3 regions of the Kitasatospora sp. NPDC088548 genome follow, and region 1 is predicted to be linked to each of the others. Evidence: riboswitches for the same ligand, from Rfam matches in the RefSeq annotation. Region 1 holds a riboswitch; each other region holds the start of a gene.

Evidence for each region. A riboswitch is a leader RNA that binds a small molecule or an ion and turns the genes downstream of it on or off. The one in region 1 is predicted to bind cyclic di-AMP.
Region 2: it holds a riboswitch for cyclic di-AMP, as region 1 does, so the genes downstream of both, ACIP82_RS25615 (NlpC/P60 family protein) here and ACIP82_RS00075 (transglycosylase family protein) in region 1, are expected to answer to the same signal.
Region 3: it holds a riboswitch for cyclic di-AMP, as region 1 does, so the genes downstream of both, ACIP82_RS05635 (peptidoglycan DD-metalloendopeptidase family protein) here and ACIP82_RS00075 (transglycosylase family protein) in region 1, are expected to answer to the same signal.

The regions. Positions count from the first base shown of each region.
Region 1 is NZ_JBIVMI010000001.1:12,578-19,547, forward strand. Features, by position in the region: gene ACIP82_RS00065 (hypothetical protein) at 1-50, shown strand, start outside; gene ACIP82_RS00070 (hypothetical protein) at 118-2,226, opposite strand; cyclic di-AMP (ydaO/yuaA leader) riboswitch at 2,610-2,780, shown strand; gene ACIP82_RS00075 (transglycosylase family protein) at 2,767-4,050, shown strand; gene ACIP82_RS00080 (hypothetical protein) at 4,236-4,436, shown strand; gene ACIP82_RS00085 (LacI family DNA-binding transcriptional regulator) at 4,495-5,514, opposite strand; gene ACIP82_RS00090 (glycoside hydrolase family 13 protein) at 5,540-6,970, opposite strand, start outside.
Region 2 is NZ_JBIVMI010000022.1:8,231-15,200, forward strand. Features, by position in the region: gene ACIP82_RS25605 (NYN domain-containing protein) at 67-1,476, shown strand; gene ACIP82_RS25610 (NlpC/P60 family protein) at 1,678-2,715, shown strand; cyclic di-AMP (ydaO/yuaA leader) riboswitch at 3,073-3,227, shown strand; gene ACIP82_RS25615 (NlpC/P60 family protein) at 3,238-4,404, shown strand; gene ACIP82_RS25620 (NlpC/P60 family protein) at 4,630-5,694, shown strand; gene ACIP82_RS25625 (hypothetical protein) at 5,742-6,890, shown strand; gene ACIP82_RS25630 (glycosyltransferase 87 family protein) at 6,914-6,970, opposite strand, start outside.
Region 3 is NZ_JBIVMI010000003.1:34,665-41,634, forward strand. Features, by position in the region: gene ACIP82_RS05620 (ATP-binding domain-containing protein) at 1-456, opposite strand, end outside; gene purB (adenylosuccinate lyase) at 575-2,005, shown strand; gene ACIP82_RS05630 (MFS transporter) at 2,047-3,507, opposite strand; cyclic di-AMP (ydaO/yuaA leader) riboswitch at 3,903-4,061, shown strand; gene ACIP82_RS05635 (peptidoglycan DD-metalloendopeptidase family protein) at 4,065-5,033, shown strand; gene ACIP82_RS05640 (DUF2470 domain-containing protein) at 5,270-6,001, opposite strand; gene ACIP82_RS05645 (MFS transporter) at 6,171-6,970, shown strand, end outside.

The DNA of each region.
Region 1 (6,970 bases):
CCGACCCCGGGGCGTACGCCGGGGAGAGCGGGGAGACCGCCGCCGAATAGCGCGGCCGTCCGACGACGCCAGGGCCCGGAACGCCTCCGTTCCGGGCCCTGCGGACGTCCGGACGGCTCAGGAGCGGCCGCCCACCCGGGTGGTGGGCGCGGCGGCGCCTCTGAGCCTGAGCGCGGGCGGCTGCACCGGCCGGGCCCGGGCGGCGAGCGCCGGCACCGGCCCGACGGCGGCGTTCCACTGCGGTTGCGCCGTACCGCCGCCGTCCGCCTTCCGCACCTGGAGCGCCTCGGAGCGCCCGGCCCGGCGCAGCACGATGCTCCTGGGCGGCGCCGACTCCGGGTCCATCCAGAGCTCGTTGCCGCCGAACTCGCAGTCCAGCACGGCCATATCGTCCGGTTTGCCGTCCGCGGCGGCGCGGAAGGCGACCCCGGCCTTCCGGTAGCCGGTGAACCGGCTGCGGCTGAACGTGACGGCCTCCCCGGCGAGTTCGTGCCCGGCGGCGTCGATCAGCAGCCCGTCGAAGAGGCTGCCCTTGTCCCGGCCGAGCGCGTGCGGGGCCACTCCCCCGGCGGCGTTGCCGTACAGCACGCTCGCGGTGTAGTCGAAGTCGTTGAGGTAGGCGCCGTGTTCGATGCCCCGGCCGCCGTTGTGGTAGGCCGCGAACTCGGTGACCACATGGTGATGCCGGGCGTTCAGCCAGACGAAGGTGCCGTCCTGCAGGTTGTTGTGGGCCAGGCAGCGCTGGAAGGTCCACACCCCCTCGCTGTTCTCCGGCCACTCGTGGCCGGAGGCGCCGGTGGAGCCCTGGACGCCGACGGCCACGCAGTCCACCGCCCGGCCGCCGGTGCCCGCGCCGAGGTTGAACCCCGTCAGGCGGTAGGCGCGCGGGTTGGGTTCGAGCCGGGTGCGGGAGGCCACGCAGGACTCGTGGACGATGTCGTCGGACGGGCGCTGCGGGGTACGGGTGTCCGGCGGGCCGTCCCACCAGGCGGCGTCCTCCCAGGTGTCGTGGCTGACGCAGCTGCGGAAGGTGATGCCGTGGCTGGCGTGCGGCACGAAGGCGTGGCTGCCCGCGTCGCGGACCACCACGCCCTCGACGACGGTGCCCCGGGTGGTGTCGCCGAGCATGTGGAAGTGCAGCCCGTACCGGCCGAGCACGGGCGCGGTGACGGGGACGGTGCCGTCCTGGCCCTTCCAGGTCTCCTCGGTGTCGGCGCGCGGACCCACCCAGCGCAGTGCGGCGTGCCGTACGTCGGCGGGCCGGGAGCCGGTGACGTGGACGTGCGCGCGGCCCTTCGCGGTGCCCTCGACCCGGACGCCGCAGGTCACGTTGAGCAGTTCGGCGCCGACGGTGACGCCCCCTCCGGCGGTCACCCGGGGGTGGGCGTACTTCAGCGGGGAGTCCAGGGTGACGGTGGATCCGCTGACGGACCGGACGGTGACCAGGTCGTAGCGGGCGGAGAAGTCCTCGGCGTCGGGCGGGCCGGTCGGGGTGACGGCCAGTTCGTCGCCGGGCAGCCAGCCGGTGGGCTCGGCGGCCAGGCCGATGGAGGTGTCACCGGCCCGCAGCTCGCGGTCGGCGCGGACCCAGGCGGTCTTGGCCGCGCCGTCCAGCCGCAGGTAGCCGGCGCCGGTCACCCAGAGCCCGGTGTCGGTGTCGGTGTCGGTGTCGGTGTCGACCACCTTGGCGCCGTCGCCCTGGAAGCGCCGCTCGTCCACGGACGGGAAGCGGACGGTGTGCACGGCGGCGCCCTCGGGGGCGAGTGCCAGGGTGCCGCGGATCTCGACGTTGCCGTCCGAGGCGAGGGTGAGGGTGCGGTCGGCGGCGAAGGTGAGTGCGCCGGTCGGCTCGACCAGCAGCGAGCCCACGGTGGCATCGGTGTCGAGGAGCACCCGGTCGGCGATCCGGACGGCGCTCCGCGGGCCGGGTACCGCACCGCCCCAGCCGGCCGGGTCGGACCAGCGGCGGCCGGCCAGGTCGACGGTCGGTGCGGCGGCGGGCCCGGCCCCGGAGGTGCCGACGGGCGGCGGCCCGGCGGGCCGGTGGTCCATGCCCGCGCCCTCGGCGGGGGCCGCGGCGGCGTCGGTGGGGCCGTCCGGGGCCACGGGCATACCGGGCATGCCGGTGGCCGCGACGGGCTGCGTCCGCCCGGTCAGCGAGCGCCGCAGGATCTCCTCGCCGCCGACCGCGGCGAACACCGTGCCGACCGCCGGCCAGCGCCGCATCGTCCGGCGGCGTACGGGAGTTCGGGGCCGTTCGGGCGATATGTCCACTCTGCGGCGTTTTGCCCGGCGGTGCACCCCCCGAGGCCTGACGGTCGGGCGCCCGGCACGCGGGTCCTCGTCCTTGGCCATCACCGCGCAGCCCTCCCGCCGGACGGCCGCGTCGGTACTGACGTCCTGAAGCACAGGCAGTTGGGTCCGGCCGCAGGGGCGTTGCCGAAAATCGGTCATTTCTGATCATGGTGGACAGCCAATCAACCCCTCACCCGTAAACCGTGACGGACATCACACATGTTTGCGGTTTGAACGGGAGTCTGCTTAACGTGCTCCCCGTTCGTGGCTACACGAACCCAGCCCATCCGCAACGCCGAGTCCTGCCGTCGGTTGTGCTGGCAGCGCAGAAACGCACCACGGCAGGAGCGGGGGACCCACAGGTAAGTCGCCCCGGACCGGTTCCCGAAACCGGTTCAGGGCTAGGGGTGAAGCCGCGCCAAGGCGCGGCCGGGCAACTCCAGCCCGAATCCGACAGCTCACCTCGCAGGCGTGGGAGAGGATCGCGTCTTCATGCTGCCCGTCAACGGCACCAGTCTGCCCCGTCGCGCCCGCCGCCTGATCGCCGCCGTCGGCGTCGCGGGTGTCGGCCTGACCGTCCCGTGCCTCACCACCGGCACCGCCTCCGCCGCCCCGGTCGCCACCTGGGACAAGGTCGCCCAGTGCGAGAGCGGTGGCAACTGGGCCATCAACACCGGCAACGGCTTCTACGGCGGCCTGCAGTTCACCTCCAGCACCTGGGCCGCCTTCGGCGGTACCGCGTACGCCCCGCAGGCCCACCAGGCCACCAAGGACCAGCAGATCGCGGTCGCCGAGAAGGTCCTCGCCTCGCAGGGCCCCGGCGCCTGGCCCGTCTGCTCCGTCCAGGCCGGCCTGACCAAGGGCGGCACCCCGGCCGCCGTCGACACCTCGGCCGCCACCAAGCCGGCCGCCACCAAGCCGGCTGCCCCGGCCGCCACCCCCGCGCCGAAGCCCGCCCCGCAGGCCCCCGCGCAGACCCCGGCCCCGGCGAAGAGCCAGGCCCCCGCCGACTCCGCCCAGGCCAAGGGCGGCAGCCAGGCCCAGCCGACCGACTACACCGTCATCGCGGGCGACTGGCTCTCCTCCATCGCCGACAAGAACAACGTCCAGGGCGGCTGGGAGCGGCTGTACGAGCTGAACCGCGGCACCCTGACCCAGGGTCCGCACGTCATCTACCCGGGCCAGCAGCTCGCCCTGGGCAAGGGCGGCCAGGCCCAGCAGTCCGGCCAGGGCGCCACCGGCGCCTCCACCGGCAAGCCGGCCGCGCAGACCCCGGCCCAGACCCCGGCCGCGCAGACCCCGGCCGCGCAGGCCCCCGCCGCCAAGCCCGCCGCCAAGCCGGTCGCCAAGCCCGCCGCCCCGGCGCAGACCCAGGCCCCGGCGCAGACCGCCACCGGCAGCATGGCCGCCGCCGTCTCCTTCGCCCAGTCGAAGGTCGGTCAGGCCTACATCTACGGCGGCACCGGCAACGGCGGCTGGGACTGCTCCGGTCTGACCCAGGCCGCGCTGCGCGCCGCGGGCGTCTCCGTCCCGCGCGTCGCCGCCGACCAGGCCGCCGCCAGCACCCACGTCTCGCTGGACAGCCTGCTCCCGGGCGACCTGCTGTTCTGGTCCAACAACGGCAAGGACTCCGGCGTCTACCACGTCGCGATCTACATCGGCGGCGGGAAGTACGTCGAGGCCGCCAACCCGAGCTCGGGCGTGCGGACCCAGACCGTCGCCAACTGGGCCCCGGACTTCGCCGGCCGGGTCTGACCCGCCGGGCGTGCCCGGCACGCCCCCGACCCCGAGGCCCCCGGGGAGAGTCTGGTCGCTCTCCCCGGGGGCCTCGGCCTGTCTCCCCCGGCCGTCGCGCACCGGCCGGGTACCGGCGGGGCCACCGGTGGTCAACGCGGGCGCCGGCAGGGCATGCTGCTGCTCCGTACCCGAGGAGGAGTCACATGGCCCAGGTCACCGTCACGCTCGACGCCGATCTCGCCATCGACGCGATGACGCTCTCCGGCACCACGAACCCGCAGGACGCCGTCGAACTGGTCCCGCGCGACCACCTCGCCCGGGGCCGGCGCACCGGGACCCGGACCGGCGACGCCGCCGACGGACAGCGGGTGAACCAGGAGCGCCCCACCGTCCAGGAGGGCTGAGCGCGGCACGGCCGGGGCCCCCGGGGAGCGTTCGCTCCCCGGGGGCCCCGGCACCGGTTCACCGCGGGCAGGCCCCGGTGGAGCCGCGCATCACCAGCTCCGGCTGGAACATGAACTCCCCGCGCTGGGCGGCGTTCGCACCGACCTCCTCCAGCAGGGCGTCGACGGCGGCGGTGGCCATCGCCTCGACCGGCTGGCGGATGGTGGTGAGCGGCGGCTCGGTGAAGGCGATCAGCGGCGAGTCGTCGAAGCCGACCACCGAGACGTCCTGCGGGACGGCCAGGCCCCGCTGACGCACCGCGCGGATCGCGCCGAGCGCCATCATGTCGCTGCCGCAGACGATCGCCGTGCAGCCCTTGTCGAGCAGCGCGCCGGCCGCCGCGTGCCCGCCCTCCACGCTGAACAGCGTGTGGTGGACGAGGTCCTCGGCCTCCTCCTGGGTCTTGCCGAGCACCGCCCGCATGGCCGCCGTGAAGCCCTCGATCTTGCGCAGCACCGGTACGTACCGCCGCTGCCCGACCGCCAGGCCGATCCGTTCGTGGCCGAGTTCGGCCAGGTGCTGGACGGCCATCCACATCGCGGCCCGGTCGTCCGGCGAGATGAACGGCGCGTCGATCTTCTCGCTGTAGCCGTTGATCAGCACGAACGGCACCTGCCGGCCGGCCAGCCGGGCGTACCGGTCGTGGTCGGCGGTGGTGTCGGCGTGCAGGCCGGAGACGAAGACGATGCCCGCCACGCCCCGGTCGACCAGCATCTCGACCAGTTCGTCCTCGGTCGAGCCGCCGGGCGTCTGGGTGCAGAGCACCGGCGTGTAGCCGTGCCGGCTCAGCACCTGCTCGATCACCTGGGCCAGCGCGGGGAAGATCGGGTTGCTCAGCTCCGGGGTGATCAGCCCGATCAGTCCGGCGCTGCGCTGGCGCAGGCGGGTCGGCCGCTCGTAGCCGAGCACGTCCAGCGCCGCCAGCACGGTCTGCCGGGTGGCGGCGGAGACGTTCGCCTTGCCGTTGAGTACGCGGGAGACGGTGGCTTCGCTGACCCCCGCCTGCGCCGCGATGTCTGAGAGTCGCGCCGTAGTCACGGTCCCAGAGCCTATTGCAACCACGTCAGACCGCCCACCAGCCGGTGCTGTCCGGGGCCAGCACGGTCTCGCCGCCGTCCACCTCCAGGTCGGCGGAGGCGAGCAGCAGCCGGCCGGGCACGGCTATCCTGACCGGCTGGTCGGTGGTGTTCACCGTGCACACGAACGAGCCGCGGCGGAACGTCAGGGTGCCCTCGGGGCCGTCCAGCCACTCGACCTCGGTGCCGGCGCCCAGCCCGGGCTGCGCACGCCGGACGGCCAGCGCACTGCGGTACAGCTCCAGGGTGGACGTCGGGTCACCGGTCTGCGCCTCGACGCTGAGCGCGGCCCACTCGGCGGGCTGGGGCAGCCAGCTCGGGCCGCCGGCGGTCGGGCCGAAGCCGTACGGGGCCTCGGTGCCGGACCACGGGATCGGCACCCGGCAGCCGTCGCGGTAGCCGTCCTGGCCCGCCTGACGGAAGAACGACGGGTCCTGGCGGACCTCGTCGGGCAGGTCGGTGACGTCCGGCAGGCCGAGCTCCTCACCCTGGTAGATGTACGCGGAGCCGGGCAGCGCGAGCATCAGCAGGGTGGCGGCACGGGCGCGGCGCAGGCCGAGGCCGCGGTCGCCGGCGGTGCGGATCTGGGTGCCCAGGCCCGGCGGGTTGGCGAAGCGGGTGGCGTGCCGGGTGACGTCGTGGTTGGAGAGCACCCAGGTGGTGGGGGCCTCCACCGGGCGCATCGAGTCGAGCGAGAGGTCGATCACCTCGCGCAGCTCGGCGGCGTCCCAGGAGGTGCCCAGGTACTGGAAGTTGAAGGCCTGGTGCAGTTCGTCGGGGCGGACGTAGTTGGCGGTGCGCTGGACGGTCGGGGTCCAGGCCTCGGCGACGCCGATCCGCTCGCCCGGGTACTCGTCCAGGATGGTCCGCCAGCTGCGGTAGATCTCGTGCACGCCGTCCTGGTCGAAGAACGGCATGACGTCGTTGCCGAGCAGCTTGAGCTGGTCGGCGCCGCCGAGGTCGGGCAGGCCGGGGGCCTTGACCAGGCCGTGGGCGACGTCGATCCGGAAGCCGTCGACGCCCATGTCCAGCCAGAACCGCAGGATCGAGCGGAACTCGTCGGCGACGGCCGTGTTCTCCCAGTTGAAGTCGGGCTGCTCGGGGGCGAACAGGTGCAGGTACCAGTCGCCCGGGGTGCCGTCCGGGTTCTCCGAGCGGGTCCAGGCCGGGCCGCCGAAGATGGACTCCCAGTCGTTGGGCGGCAGTTCGCCGTTCTCTCCCTTGCCCGGACGGAAGTGGTAGCGCTCGCGCAGCGGCGAGGCGGGGCCGTCGCGCAGCGCCCGCTGGAACCACTCGTGCTGGTCGGAGGAGTGGTTGGGGACGAGGTCCACGATGATCCGCAGGCCCAGCTCGTGGGCGTCGCGGATCAGCGCGTCGGCGTCCAGCAGGGTGCCGAACATCGGGTCCACCGCGCGGTA
Region 2 (6,970 bases), on a different contig from region 1:
ATCGGAGCCGAGGACGTGGTGGACGCAGCGAAGGAGCCCGCCGGGCCGCAGGGGCGGCAGCCCGCTGTGGACGGGCAGGCGCCGGACGCGGCCGAGGCCGCCCCGTCCGGTACCGGGGCCCCCGCCGAGGAGTCGGGCGGTGACGAGCCGGCGGCAGACCGGGCCGTCGAGACGCTCGACCGGCCGCTGCCCGAGGGTGTGCGCCGCCGGGTGGTGGGCCTCGCCGCCGACGCGCTCGGGGGGCTGCCGCCCGCCGAACTGCCGCAGAGCCTGCGGCAGTACGCCAAGTTCACGCCGGCCCGGCGGGCCAAGTACGCGGCCACCGCGCTGGCCGCCGCACTGGAGTCGGAGCCGGCCTTCCGGCTCCGGATAGCGGAGCGGCTGCGGCTGGGCCAGCCGGACCTGGTGAAGGCGCTGGAGGCGGGCCACGTGCCCGGCGCCGCCGACCCGATGGACGTGGCGGCCGCCGCCTATCTGGTGCGGTCGGCGGGCTGGAGCCGGCTGGTCGCCGAGGCGGGGGAGCAGGCCGAGCGGGCCGGCGCCGAGGGCGCCGCCGCCGAGGCGGCCCGGCTGGCGGAGAAGCTGCAGGCGGAGCTGGCGGAGGTACGGGCCTCCGCCCGGGCGGACCTGGACCGGCAGCGGGCCGAGTCGGAGGACGTCCGCAAGGAGGCCGAGTCGCTGCGCAAGAAGGTGCGGTCGCTGGAGAGCGACACCCGCCGGGCGCAGGCGGAGACCCGCCGGGTCACCGCCGAGCTGGAGGCGCTGAGGACGCAGGCGGCCGCCGAGCGCGGCGCGGGTGAGAGTGAGGCCCGGCGGCTGCGGCACCGGATCTCCGAACTGGAGACCGCCGCCGAGCAGGGCCGCCGTTCGGCCCGCGAGGGGCGCAGCGTCGAGGACATGCGGCTGCGGCTGCTGCTGGACACCGTGCTGCAGTCGGCGCAGGGCCTGCAGCGGGAGCTGGCGCTGCCGGTCTCCCAGATCCGCCCGGCGGACCTGGTGGAGGCGGTGGTGCCGGGCTCGGCCTCGCCGCACGACGTGGCCCGGCGCGGGCTGGCGGAGGACGATCCGGCGCTGCTGGACCAGCTGCTGGCGATCCCGCAGGTGCATCTGGTGGTGGACGGCTACAACGTGACCAAGACCGGTTATCCGGCGCTGCCGCTGGAGCAGCAGCGGATCCGGTTGCTGGGCGGGCTGGCGATGCTGGCCCAGCGCACCCAGGCGGAGGTCACCTGTGTGTTCGACGGGCAGGACCTGGACGTGCCGGTGATCATGGCGCCGCCGCGCGGGGTGCGGGTGCGCTTCAGCCGGACCGGGGAGACGGCGGACGAGCTGATCCGCCGTCTGGTGCGGGCCGAGCCGCAGGGCCGTCCGGTGGTGGTGGTCTCCACCGACCGGGAGGTCGCGGAGGGCGTGCGCAAGGCGGGCGCGCGCCCCGTCGCCTCCGTCCTGCTGCTGAACCGGCTGGCCCGGCCCTGATGCCGGAGGGACCGGAGTGACCGCTGGTCAGCGCCCGGTTTGCGGCAGTGTGTGGATCCCGTGAAGTCAGGCCGCCGGTGGAGGTTCACGCCATCGGGGGAGTGGCGGAAAGCGTGGATCTTCACTAGGGTCTGGCGTCAAACCTATTTTCCGGATCCTCACTCAAACGGGTGAGTCCGTTGGAAGAAGGAACCGATCACTTTGGCCTCCCACCGCCGTCCCAAGCAGCCGAGCCGCGCGCGGGTCTCCGTGCTCACCGCTGCCGCTGCGACCGCGGTCGCCCTCTCCGCCCAGGTCGGCGCCCACGCCGCGCCCTCCCCCAAGAAGGAGGACGTGAAGGCGCAGATCGACCAGCTGAACGAGGAGCAGGAGCAGGCGGCCGAGAAGTACAACGGCGCCAAGGAGCGGGCCGACCAGCTGCGCAAGCAGGCGGACCAGCTCCAGGACCAGGTGGCCCGCGGCCAGGACCAGATGACGCAGCTTCAGGCCGGGCTGGCCGAGGTGGCGGGCGAGCAGTACCGCACCGGCGGCATCGACCCGTCCGTGCAGCTGATGCTCTCCTCCGACCCGTCGGGTTACCTGGACAAGGCCTCCAGCGTCCAGCAGGCCAGCTCCAGCCAGTCCGAGGCGCTCAAGGGCCTGCAGGACCAGCAGCGCCGCCTGGACCAGCAGAAGGCCGAGGCGGCCGCCGTCCTCGCCTCCCTGGACAGCACCACCAAGGATCTGAACCAGGCCAAGGCGGACGTCAACCAGAAGCTCAAGGAGGCCCAGACGCTGCTGAACTCGCTCAGCGCGGCCGACCGGGCCGCCCTGAAGGCGCAGCAGCAGCAGGACGACCGGGCCTCGCGCGGCAGCGAGCGCACCGACCTGAGCAGCCTGCCGCAGGCCGGCGGGTACGCCGGGGTGGCCGTCGCCAAGGCGATGAGCAAGCAGGGCTCGCCGTACGTCTGGGGTGCCATCGGGCCGAGCACCTTCGACTGCTCCGGTCTGATGGTCTGGGCGTACAAGCAGGCCAATGTCTCGTTGCCGCGCACCTCGCAGGCGCAGGCCGGCGTCGGCACCCGGGTCCCCTCGCTGGACCAGGCGCAGCCCGGTGACCTGATCATCTACCGCGACGACCGCAGCCATGTCGCGATGTACATCGGCAACGGCATGGTGGTGCACGCGCCGCACACCGGTGACGTGGTGAAGGTGATGAAGGCCGACGCGATGAAGATCAACGCCATCCGCCGGGTCTGACGGTTCGTCGATTGGGGGCAGAAGCCCCCGATCCGGACATTCCCTGATAGGTCGACACGCCCGGCCGGGCCGGCCCGCTGCTGTGATGTGGGACACGCCCCGGTCGGGCGCTCTCGACCCGCATTGTGAGTAATGATCAGCCCCGCGTGCGGTTGTGATCACATTCGGTCATATTCACAAATGAACTTGGGTATTCTTCCGTCTTTTTTCTGACAAGGATTTGAACGGATCACGGTTCTGTTACTAGGGTCATGCCTCGAACCACCGTGCAGTCGATCACCCATCCCGGGTGACGGCGGGGGTTACCGTCGAGTTCGTGAAGCAGCGGGGCAGGTGACTGCCCGACGGGGAGTCCAGCAGTCGGGGACGCTGTGGAGCGGAGCCGGGGAACCAAGTTCCTCCGGGGTGAATCGGCGCCAGGTCGACCGGTGGAACGGTCGGTGAGGCGCCGTAGGGCACGCTTCCGGCCCGAACCCGTCAGCTCACCCGGTAGGCGGACGTAGGAAGAAGGAGTCCGCCTTCGTGGCGTCCCATCGTCGTCCCAAGCCCGCCGGCCGTGCCCGCGTCTCCATCCTGACCGCGGCCGCCGCAGCGGCCGTGGCCCTCTCCGCGCAGTCGGGCGCGCACGCCGACCCGACGCCGACCAAGGATCAGGTCAAGGAGCAGGTCGACAAGCTCAACGAGCAGGCCGAGGTCGCCACCGAGCAGTACAACGGCGCCCAGGCCAAGCAGCAGGAGCTGCAGAAGCAGGTCGGCGAGCTCCAGGACAAGGTGGCCCGCCAGCAGTCGCAGGTGACCGATCTGCAGGGCGGCCTCGCCGAGATCGCCGGCGAGCAGTACCGCAACGGCGGCATATCGCCGACCGTTCAGCTGATGCTCTCCTCCAGCCCGGACAACTTCCTCACCCAGGCCGGCACCCTGACGCAGGCCGGCAGCTCGCAGTCGGGCCAGCTGAAGGAGCTCCAGGAGCAGCAGCGCAGGCTCGACCAGGACCGCACCGAGGCCCAGAACAAGCTCGGCGAGCTGGAGGCCACCACCCAGCAGCTGAAGGCGTCCAAGGAGGAGATCCAGGGCAAGCTGGCCAAGGCCCAGGAACTGCTCAACACGCTGACCGAGCAGGAGCGCGAGGCGCTGCGCGCGGCCGAGGAGAAGGCCGCCGCCGAGGCCAAGGCCAAGGCGGACGCCGCCAAGGCGACCGCGAAGGCCGAGGCCGACCGGGCATCCCGCGACAACGGCCGCGGCGACCTGGGCACCCCGTCCTCCTCGCCCGTCACCAAGCCGTCGGCGTCGTCCACGCCGTCCACGTCGTCCGCGCCCAGCGCCCCGGCCGCCAACGGCTCGCGGGCCGCCGCCGCGATCGCGGCCGCCGAGAGCAAGCTCGGCGCGCCGTACGTCTACGGCGCCACCGGCCCGAACTCCTTCGACTGCTCCGGCCTCACCAGCTGGGCGTACGCCCAGGCGAACGTGTCGCTGCCGCGCACCTCGCAGGCCCAGGCCAACGCCGGCACCCGGATCGGCTCGAACATCGCCAACGCCCAGCCCGGCGACCTGGTGATCTTCTACGGCGACAACCACCACGTGGGCATCTACGTCGGTGGCGGCCAGGTCATCCACGCGCCCAAGCCCGGCGCCTCGGTCCGCTACGAGTCGGCCTCCAACATGCCGGTCTCCACCATCGTGCGGCTCTGACCCCGAGTCAGGCTTTCGCAGGCCCGGTCTCCCTCGCGGGAGGCCGGGCCTGCGGCTTTTCCGGCCGGCCGGACGCCTGTCCGATTCAGGGTCAAATATTCGGGTTGGTAGGGGTTTGGACTCGCTCGCCCGGACTCGCTAACGTCTGCCACCGGACACCCGCTTCCAGAGCCGCCCGCACCGGAGCGGCCACAGGCCGGGACGCAGAATTGGAGCCGCAGTCGGATGGCCGTGCACCGCCGTTCCCCACAGTCGGGTGCGCACACCCTCGCCCGCGCGCTGGTGCTGACCGCGGCGGCCACCACCGTCCTGGGCGTGGCCGTGGGCGGCAGCGCCCATGCCGCCCCGGGCTCACCGGACGGGCCGCAGAACCGCAAGGACGTCAAGGTGCGGATCGACCAGCTGTACGACGAGGCCGAACAGGCGTCGGAGAAGTACAACGCGGCGCTGGACGCGCAGCAGCGGCTGCAGAGCGAGGCCGGCACGCTCCAGCAGCAGATCGCCGTCGGCCAGGACGAGCTCAACCGGCTGCGCGGCGACCTCGCCACCGTCGCCGGCGCCGAGTACCGGGCCGGCGGCCTGGCGCAGACCGTCCAGCTGATGCTCTCCACCGACCCCGAGGGCTATCTGTCCCGGGCGCGCTCCCTCGACCAGGCCGCCGAGCGGCAGAACGACACGCTGCACGAGGTGGTGTCGCGCCAGCGCCGGCTCGACCAGCGCCGGGCCGAGACCTCCGCCAAGCTCTCCGAACTGGAGCAGATCCGCCGTGCCCTCGCCGACAGCAAGCAACAGATCCAGCAGCGGCTGGCCGGGGCGCAGAAGCTGCTCAACGGTCTGAGCGCCACCGAGCGGGCCAGGATGGCGGCCCAGGACGCCCGGGAGGCCGAGCAGCGTGCCACCCGCGGTACCGACCGGCTCGACCTCGGGACCGTCCCGCCCGCCTCGGAGCGCGGTGCCGCCGCGCTGGCCGCCGCCGTGAAGATGATCGGCTCGCCCTATGTGTACGGATCCGCCGGACCGCGAGCGTTCGACTGCTCCGGTCTGATGTACTGGAGCTGGCAGCAGGCCGGAGTGACCCTGCCGCGGACCTCGCAGGCCCAGGCGTTCGCCGGCCGGCGGGTCAGCCTCTCAGACGCGCGACCGGGAGACCTGGTGATCTTCTACCGGGACATGCACCACGTCGGCATGTACGCCGGCGGCGGGGTGATCGTGCACGCCCCCTACCCGGGTGCCAAGGTCCGCTTCGAGAGCGTCAGCGCGATGCCCGTCGCGGGGGTGGTCCGGCTCTGAGGCGGACCGGCCGGACCTCTGCCACCGACGCCGGAGCCCGCTGTGGCGTGCTGTCCCGGCGCGGTGCGCTGCTGCTCGCGGTGGGCGGACTGGCCCAGCTCTCGCTGCCCAGGGCCGCCCCGGCGGCGCCGGTCGCGGGCCGGGTGGCGGATGACGGGGCCGCGGTGGCGGCCCTGCTGACCGAGCGGGCCCAGGCGCTGGCGGGGTCGACGGGCCTGTCGTTGGTCGACCCGGGCTACCGGAACCTGGTGCTCGGCGCCGGTGCCGGGCCGGGCCGGCTCACCGCCGGGGCCGAACTGGCCGTCCGGGTGGCCGGCTACGACGACCAGCCGGTGGTGTACCCGCGCCGGCTCACCCTGCTGCGGACCGCGGCCGGCTGGCAGGTCGAGCGGGAGGAGAGCGCCGGCGGCCCGCCGCCGCTGTGGGACCTCGGCACCCTCCGGGCCGTACGGGGCGACCACTGCCTGGTGCTCGGTCTGGCCGACGGCCCCGATCCGGCGGAGCTCGCGGCCGTGGCGGACCGGGCCGTACCGGCGGTCAGCGCGGTCTGGGGCACCGGGTGGGCGGGCCGCCTGCTACTGGAACTGCCCGCCACCGAGGCCCAGTTCGTCCGGCTGCTGGAGGGCGAGCCGGCCGACTGGACGGGGATGGCGGCCGTCACCACCGCGGCGCCCGGGGCGCCCTGGCACACCCCGGCGGACCGGGTGCTGGTCAACCCCGGGGCGTACCAGCGGCTCAGCGACTTCGGCCGCCAGGTGGTCACCACCCATGAGGCGACGCATGTCGCGACCCGGGCGGAAACCCGGGCCTGGACGCCGCTCTGGCTCTCCGAGGGCGTCGCCGACTGGACCGGCTACCAGGGCTCCGGGCGCCTCCCGCGGCAGATCGCCCCCGAGCTGGCCCGTGACGTCGCCGCCGGGAAGGTGCCGGCCGCGCTGCCCGCCGACAGGGACTTCACCGCCGGCGCCACCGGCATCGCCCAGGCCTACGAACAGTCCTGGCTGGCCTGTGACCTGATCGCCCGCCGGTACGGGCCCGAGCGGCTGGTCGCGTTCTACCGGGCGGTCGGCGCGGCGGGCCCGGGCGCCGACCGGGACCAGCGGCTGGACCGGGTGCTCCGGGATCAACTGGGCCTCGGCCTGGCCGAGTTCACCGGGCTCTGGACGGCCGAGACGGTCCGGCTGCTGGAGCCCTAGCACTCGGGGCGTCCCGAGCCCCGCTAGCGCCGTTCGGCCCGTGCGCCGGGCCGGTCGATGCCGTCCAGCAGGTCCTGCTC
Region 3 (6,970 bases), on a different contig from region 1:
GTCGGCCGGGGTGGCGGTGTAGAAGGGGCGGGCGGCGGGGGCGCGCCAGTCCAGCAGCAGTGGCTCGTACTCCTCGTCGGTCAGTCCGGTGCGGCCGATGTGGTGAACGGTGCCGTCGCGTGCGTCGAGCCGGCCGAAGCAGAGGCCGCGTTCGACGGCGTCCAGCCGGGCGCACCGGCGGGCGGCCTCGGTGGCACGGACCTCGCGCTCCAGCCTGGCCTGGTGGGTACCGCCGGCGCCGGCCTGGGCGAGGACGCCGTCCAGGGTGCGGCGGGTCTCCTCCCGGACGGTGTCCAGCCGGGCGTACAGCCGGGTGAGGCAGGCCTGTTCGGTGCGCAGGGCCTCGGCGAGCGCCTCGGCCGCCGACGGCTCCGGGGGTACGGCAGGGTTCGCCGCCGGTTCCGGATGTGCTGGTGCTCCCGGGCGGGCTGTCGGTTCCGCTGGAAATTCGTCCATCGATGTGGTATCCTTGCGGTGAGGAGTTTGTAGTGCCTCTAATTTTCCGTGCTCAAGTGACCCAGCCTACCCGATGCGCGGCCGTTCCGGCTGACCTCGGCTGTTAGGCTTGCGAAGCGTGAGCGCGAAGCCCCAGATCCCCAATGTCCTGGCCTCCCGGTACGCCTCGGCGACCCTGGCCCAGCTGTGGTCCCCCGAGCACAAGGTGGTCCTCGAGCGCCACCTGTGGCTCGCCGTCCTGAAGGCCCAGCAGGACCTCGGTGTCGAGGTGCCCGCCACCGCCGTCGCCGACTACGAGCGCGTGGTCGACCAGGTCGACCTCGGCTCCATCGCCGCCCGTGAGCGGATCACCCGCCACGACGTGAAGGCCCGGATCGAGGAGTTCAGCGAGCTCGCCGGTCACGAGCAGATCCACAAGGGAATGACCTCCCGGGATCTGACCGAGAACGTCGAGCAGCTGCAGATCCGCCAGTCGCTGGAGCACGTGCGGGACCGCACGGTGGCCGTCCTGGTCCGCCTCGGCCGTCTCTCCGCCCAGCACGCCGAGCTGGTCATGGCCGGCCGTTCGCACAACGTGGCCGCGCAGGCCACCACCCTGGGCAAGCGCTTCGCGACCGTCGCCGACGAGCTGCTGGTCGCCTTCAGCCGCCTGGAGGAGCTGATCGCCCGCTACCCGCTGCGCGGGATCAAGGGCCCGGTCGGCACCGCCCAGGACATGCTGGACCTGCTCGGCGGCGACACCGACAAGCTCGCCGAGCTGGAGCGCCGGGTGGCCGGCCACCTCGGCTTCCAGAACGTGCTGACCAGCGTCGGCCAGGTCTACCCGCGCTCGCTGGACTTCGAGGTGCTCACCGCCCTCGTCCAGCTCTCCGCCGCGCCCTCCAGCCTGGCCAAGACCATCCGTCTGATGGCCGGCCACGAGCTGGTCACCGAGGGCTTCAAGGAGGGCCAGGTCGGCTCCTCCGCGATGCCGCACAAGATGAACACCCGCTCCTGCGAGCGCGTCAACGGCCTGGCCGTCATCCTGCGCGGCTACGCCTCGATGACCGCCGAGCTGGGCGGCGACCAGTGGAACGAGGGCGACGTCTCCTGCTCGGTGGTCCGCCGGGTCGCGCTGCCGGACGCCTTCTTCGCCTTCGACGGCCTGCTGGAGACCTTCCTGACCGTCCTCGACGAGTTCGGCGCCTTCCCGGCCGTGATCGAGGCCGAGCTGGACCGCTACCTGCCGTTCCTGGCCACCACCAAGGTGCTGATGGGTGCGGTGCGGGCGGGCGTCGGCCGGGAGACCGGGCACGAGGTCATCAAGGAGCACGCCGTCGCCTCCGCGCTGGCGATGCGGGCCGGCGCCCGGGAGAACGAGCTGCTGGACCGGCTGGCCGCCGACGAGCGGATCCCGCTGGACCGGGCCGCCCTGGACGCGCTGCTCGCCGACCGGCTCTCCTTCACCGGTGCGGCCGGCGCCCAGGTCGCCGAGGTGGTCCGCCGGGTCGAGGCCGTCGCGGCCGCGTACCCGGAGGCCGCCAAGTACGCGCCGGGCGACATCCTCTGACGCCCCGTCTGCACTGACGCCGCGCCTGCGCCGGTGTGCCGTCAGTTCGCCGAGGGCCCTGCCGCCGTTCCGGTGGCGGGGCCCTCGGCCGTTCCGGCGTCGACGTGGCCCGGGTCGAGCGGCGGGGCGTTGGTGCCGCAGGACCACTGGCAGTCCGGCTCGGCCACCGGGCGGTGGTCCTCGGGGGCCAGCACATTGCCCCGGACGGTGGTGACGGCCACCAGCGCGCCGGCGACCAGCAGCCCGGCGCAGATCAGCATCGCGGTGTGGAAGGCCGAGTCCACCGAGGCGGGCACCCGGTAGGCCTCGCCGCTGAGACCGGCCAGGGCGGGCAGGGCGGCGACCGCGAGCAGGCCGGCGGCCCGGGCGGCGGCGTTGTTGACACCGCTGGCGATGCCCGCGTGCCGGACCTCCACCGCCGCCAGCACCGTGGCGGTCAGCGGCGCGACCAGCAGCACCATCCCGCAGCCCAGCACGGTGACGGCGGGCAGCACGTCCGCCCAGTACGAGGCGCCGGGGCCGATCCGCAGCATCAGCAGCACACCGCCCGCGCAGAGCAGCGGACCCACGGTGAGCGGCAGCCGCGGGCCGATCCGCTTGCCGAGCCGCCCGGCGCGTGCCGACAGGGCCAGCATCAGGACGGTGACCGGGATCAGGGACAGCCCGGAGACCAGCGGGGAGAACCCGGAGACCGTCTGCAACTGCACCACCAGGAGGAAGAACACTCCGCTGAAGGCCGCGTACACGCAGAGGGTGACCAGGTTCACCGCGGTGAACAGCCGGGAGGAGAAGAGGCCGAGCGGCAGCATCGGCTCCGGGCTGCGGCGCTCCACCGAGACGAAGGCCGCCCCCAGCAGCAGGCCGGCCACGCCGGTCACCCAGACGGACGCGGACACCCCTCCACCGGCCGCCGTCAGCGCGTAGGTGATCGCGCCCAGGGTCAGGGCGGCGAGCAGTGCGCCGAGGACGTCGAACCGGCCGGTCGCACTCTCGTCCCGGCTCTCCGGCACGTGCCGGGCCGCCACCGCGACCACCAGGACGGCGAGCGGGACGTTCAGCAGGAAGATCCACCGCCAGCCGGGGCCGTCCACCAGCCAGCCGCCGAGGAACGGCCCGACCGCGGCCGACACCCCGCCGAGGCCGGACCAGAGGCCGACCGCCGCCGAGCGGTCGTCCGGGTGGAAGACGGCCTGGAGCATCGCCAGTGAGCCGGGGGTGAGCAGGGCGCCGCCGATGCCCTGCACGGCGCGGGCGATGACCAGCACGCCGATGGTGGGCGCGGCGGCGCAGGCCGCCGAGGCGACCGCGAACCAGACCACGCCGATCAGGAACACCCGGCGGCGGCCGTAGCGGTCGCCGAGCGCGCCGCCGAGCAGGATCAGCCCGGCCAGGGTCAGCAGATAGGCGTTGAGCGTCCATTGCAGGGCGGCGAGGGGGGCGCCCAGATCGGCGCCGATCCGGGGCAGGGCGACGTTCACCACGGTGCCGTCGAGCATCGCCATGCTGGAGCCGAGCACCGTCGCCAGTAGTACCCAGCGACCCTGCGCGGTGCCCAGGCGCAGGGTGCCGGCCTCGGAGGTGGCCACCGCCCGATCGTGCGCCCCGCGGGCCGACGTGACAAGGGTCACCGGGGGGTGTGTCGGCGAATGGCATTCCGTAGGTGATCGCATGCGTACTGACGCGGATATCGGCGGAGTGTCGCCGGGCGGTCGCTCCAGGTCAATGGATTGTGTGCGTACTGTGCAGCCGATCATTCGGAGTGTCACGACGCCTCGGGGCTTTGTGGTGACTTCACGTGATCGACATTGCTTAGCCCGTACGGATGGGTTTTAGTTCAGCGACCGCCCGGCCACGGCCCGGGCGGCCACCGGGTGGAACGCCTAGTCCTGCCGCTGCCCGGTGGTGCGAACTGAACTCTGTACGGCAGGAGCGGGGGACCCAAAGGTAAGTCGCCGGACCGGAATTCACGGTCCGGCTTGGGGTGAAGCCGCATTGCGGCCGGGCAACTCCAGCCCGAACCCGACAGCTCACCTCGTAGGCGTCGGAGAGGAAATCTTCCATGCCCGCACAGGCTCGTCGTATCGCCCTGCCCCGCGCCGCCCGCATCGGTATCGCCACCGCCGTCACCGGCGCCGCTTTCGCCCTTCCGCTGGTGACCGCGATCAGCGCCCAGGCCCACACCGCGCCGGCCGCGAAGCCCCAGCAGAGCAACTCCTCGACCGCCGACGCCGCCCCGGCCGCCGCCCCGCAGCAGGCCGCCCCGGCAGCCGCGCCGGTCGAGCAGAGCTACCAGGTCGTCGGCGGGGACACCCTGTCGAAGATCGCCGACGCCAAGCAGGTCGAGGGTGGCTGGCAGGCGCTGTACGAGCAGAACCGCTCGGTCGTCGGTGCCAACCCGAACCTGATCTTCCCGGGCCAGAAGCTCGCGCTCGGCGCCAAGGCCGCCGCTCCGGCCGAGGCCGCCAAGCCGGCCGCCCCGGTTGCTCCGGCCGCTCCGGCCGCCGCGCCGAAGCCGGTTCAGACCGCCAAGCCGGTCAAGCCCGCCCCGCAGACCCCAGTCCAGACCAAGATCGAGGTCGCCAAGCCCGCCACCCCGGCCCCGGTTACCGTGGCCGGCGTCGCCAGCTACGTCTCCCCGGTCGCCAGCCCGAAGCTCGGCACCGCCTACGGCGTGGCCGGCTCGATGTGGTCCTCCGGCCACCACACCGGCGCCGACTTCGTCGTCTCCACCGGCACCCCGCTGCGCGCCGTCGCGGGCGGCACCGTGGTGAAGGCCGGCAACGGCGGCGCCTACGGCAACGAGGTCGAGATCAAGCTCGCCGACGGCAAGTACGCCCAGTACGCGCACCTGTCCTCGATCGGCGTCAGGATCGGCCAGACCGTCACCGCCGGCCAGCAGATCGGCCTTTCGGGCGCGACCGGCAACGTGACCGGCCCGCACCTGCACTTCGAGATCCGCACCGGTGCGGGGTACGGCACGGACGTCAACCCGATCGCCTACCTGCGGGCGCACGGCGTCGCCATCTGATCGGGCATCAGAACCACCGCTGGGTGCGGGGCGTACGGCCACTCGGGATGGTCATGTCGGGTGACCGCTCGACCGGGTGATCGCCGCACCGACAGTGGCGCCCTGGGCGCGGGACACGCCCAGTCGGCCGGCCCGGCTCGCGAGAAATCCTCTCGCGAGCCGGGCCGGCCGTTTTGGTTTTACGTGACGCCAAGGGAAGTTGACGTCTGGTCAGCCACGTTGACCGGTGGCCTGGTTCAGATCCGGTGGGCGGGCAGCGCGCGGTGCGCGGCGGTCAGCAGCTGGTGTACCCGGTGGCCGAACTCGTCCGCGTCCCGGGCGGGTTCGGGGAAGACCAGACGGACGTCGCGGTGGCCGTGCGGGTGGTCCAGGCGCAGCACCAGGCCGTACCGGTCGAGGGCCAGCGGGCGGATCCCGGGCCGCTCGGCGAGCAGGTCCGGGTCGAGCAGGCGGGTGAGCACGGCGAGCGCGTCCGGGTGGTCGTCGGCGAGGTGGGTGAGCAGGCCGGCCTCGTAGCGGGCGAGCGGGTCGGGCCCGGCGAGGGCGAGGTCGGCGCCGGTCAGCGCGGTGGTGCCGTACGGGGTGGAGAGGACGGCGTGTGCGACGTCCAGGCGCAGGTGGACGCCGAGCCCGTCGTCGGCGAGGTGGGCCAGGTGGAGCCGGCCGGCCAGGGACAGCCGGCCGCGGACGCGGTCGCGGACGGCGACCGGGGCGATGTCGGTGAGGTCCAGGACGACGGCGAGCCCGTCCTGCGCGCGGGTGGCGGCGAGGGTGAGCGGCGCGTCGAGGGGGGCGTGGAGGCGCAGCCGGGAGCCCTGTACCGCGATCGGGGTGTCCAGCTCATGGTGCTCGCCGCAGGCGCGGATCACCACGGAGGAGGTGGCGGTGAGCAGACTGCAGACCCGTTCGGCGGCGGTGGGTTCGGGCGCCTCCGGCGCCTCGGGTGCCGTGGTGTCCACGGGGCTCATGGCTGACCTCCAGTAAGTTAGGTGAGCCTAACCTAATCGTGCCGAGGGGTGCTGGCAAGCGTGGCGTATGTTCACCTAGGCAATATCCGGCGCTTGCAAGTATCTGGATGGTAGACGTATTGTCGGCGCTGGTAGTTGCACATGCAATCGTCTTGGAAAGCAGACTCTCATGCCCCTCGCGCTCCTGGCGCTGGCGATCAGCGCCTTCGGCATCGGCACCACCGAGTTCGTGATCATGGGCCTGCTGCCCGAGGTCGCCGGCGACTTCTCGGTGTCCATCCCCACCGCGGGCCTGCTCATCTCCGGCTACGCGCTCGGCGTCGTGGTGGGCGGACCGCTGCTCACCGTCCTCGGCACCCGGATCCCCCGCAAGGGGATGCTGCTGATGCTGATGGGCCTGTTCATCGCCGGAAACCTGGTCTCCGCCGTGGCGCCCGCCTTCGGCCTGCTGATGGTCGGCCGGATCCTCGCGGCCTTCGCGCACGGCGCGTTCTTCGGGATCGGCTCGGTGGTCGCGGCCGATCTGGTCGCCCCGCAGAAGCGGGCCGGCGCCATCGCCCTGATGTTCACCGGGCTCACCGCCGCCAACGTCCTCGGCGTGCCGATGGGCACCCTGCTCGGCCAGCACTTCGGCTGGCGGTCCACCTTCTACGTGGTCGCGGCGCTCGGCGTGATCGGGTTCGCCGGCATCGCCGCGCTGGTGCCCGTCCAGCGGCGCGCCGAGGGGGCCCGGCTCGGCCCGGAGCTGGCGGTCTTCCGCCGGCCGCAGATCTGGCTCGCGCTGACCATGACGGTGTTCGGCTGGGGTGGCATCTTCGCGATGTTCACCTACATCACGCCGATGATGACCGAGATGGCGGGCTTCGCCGACACCAGCGTCACCTGGCTGCTCCTCCTGTTCGGCATCGGGCTGTTCGTCGGCAACCTGCTCGGCGGCTGGTTCGCCGACCGCGCGCTGATGCGCAGCCT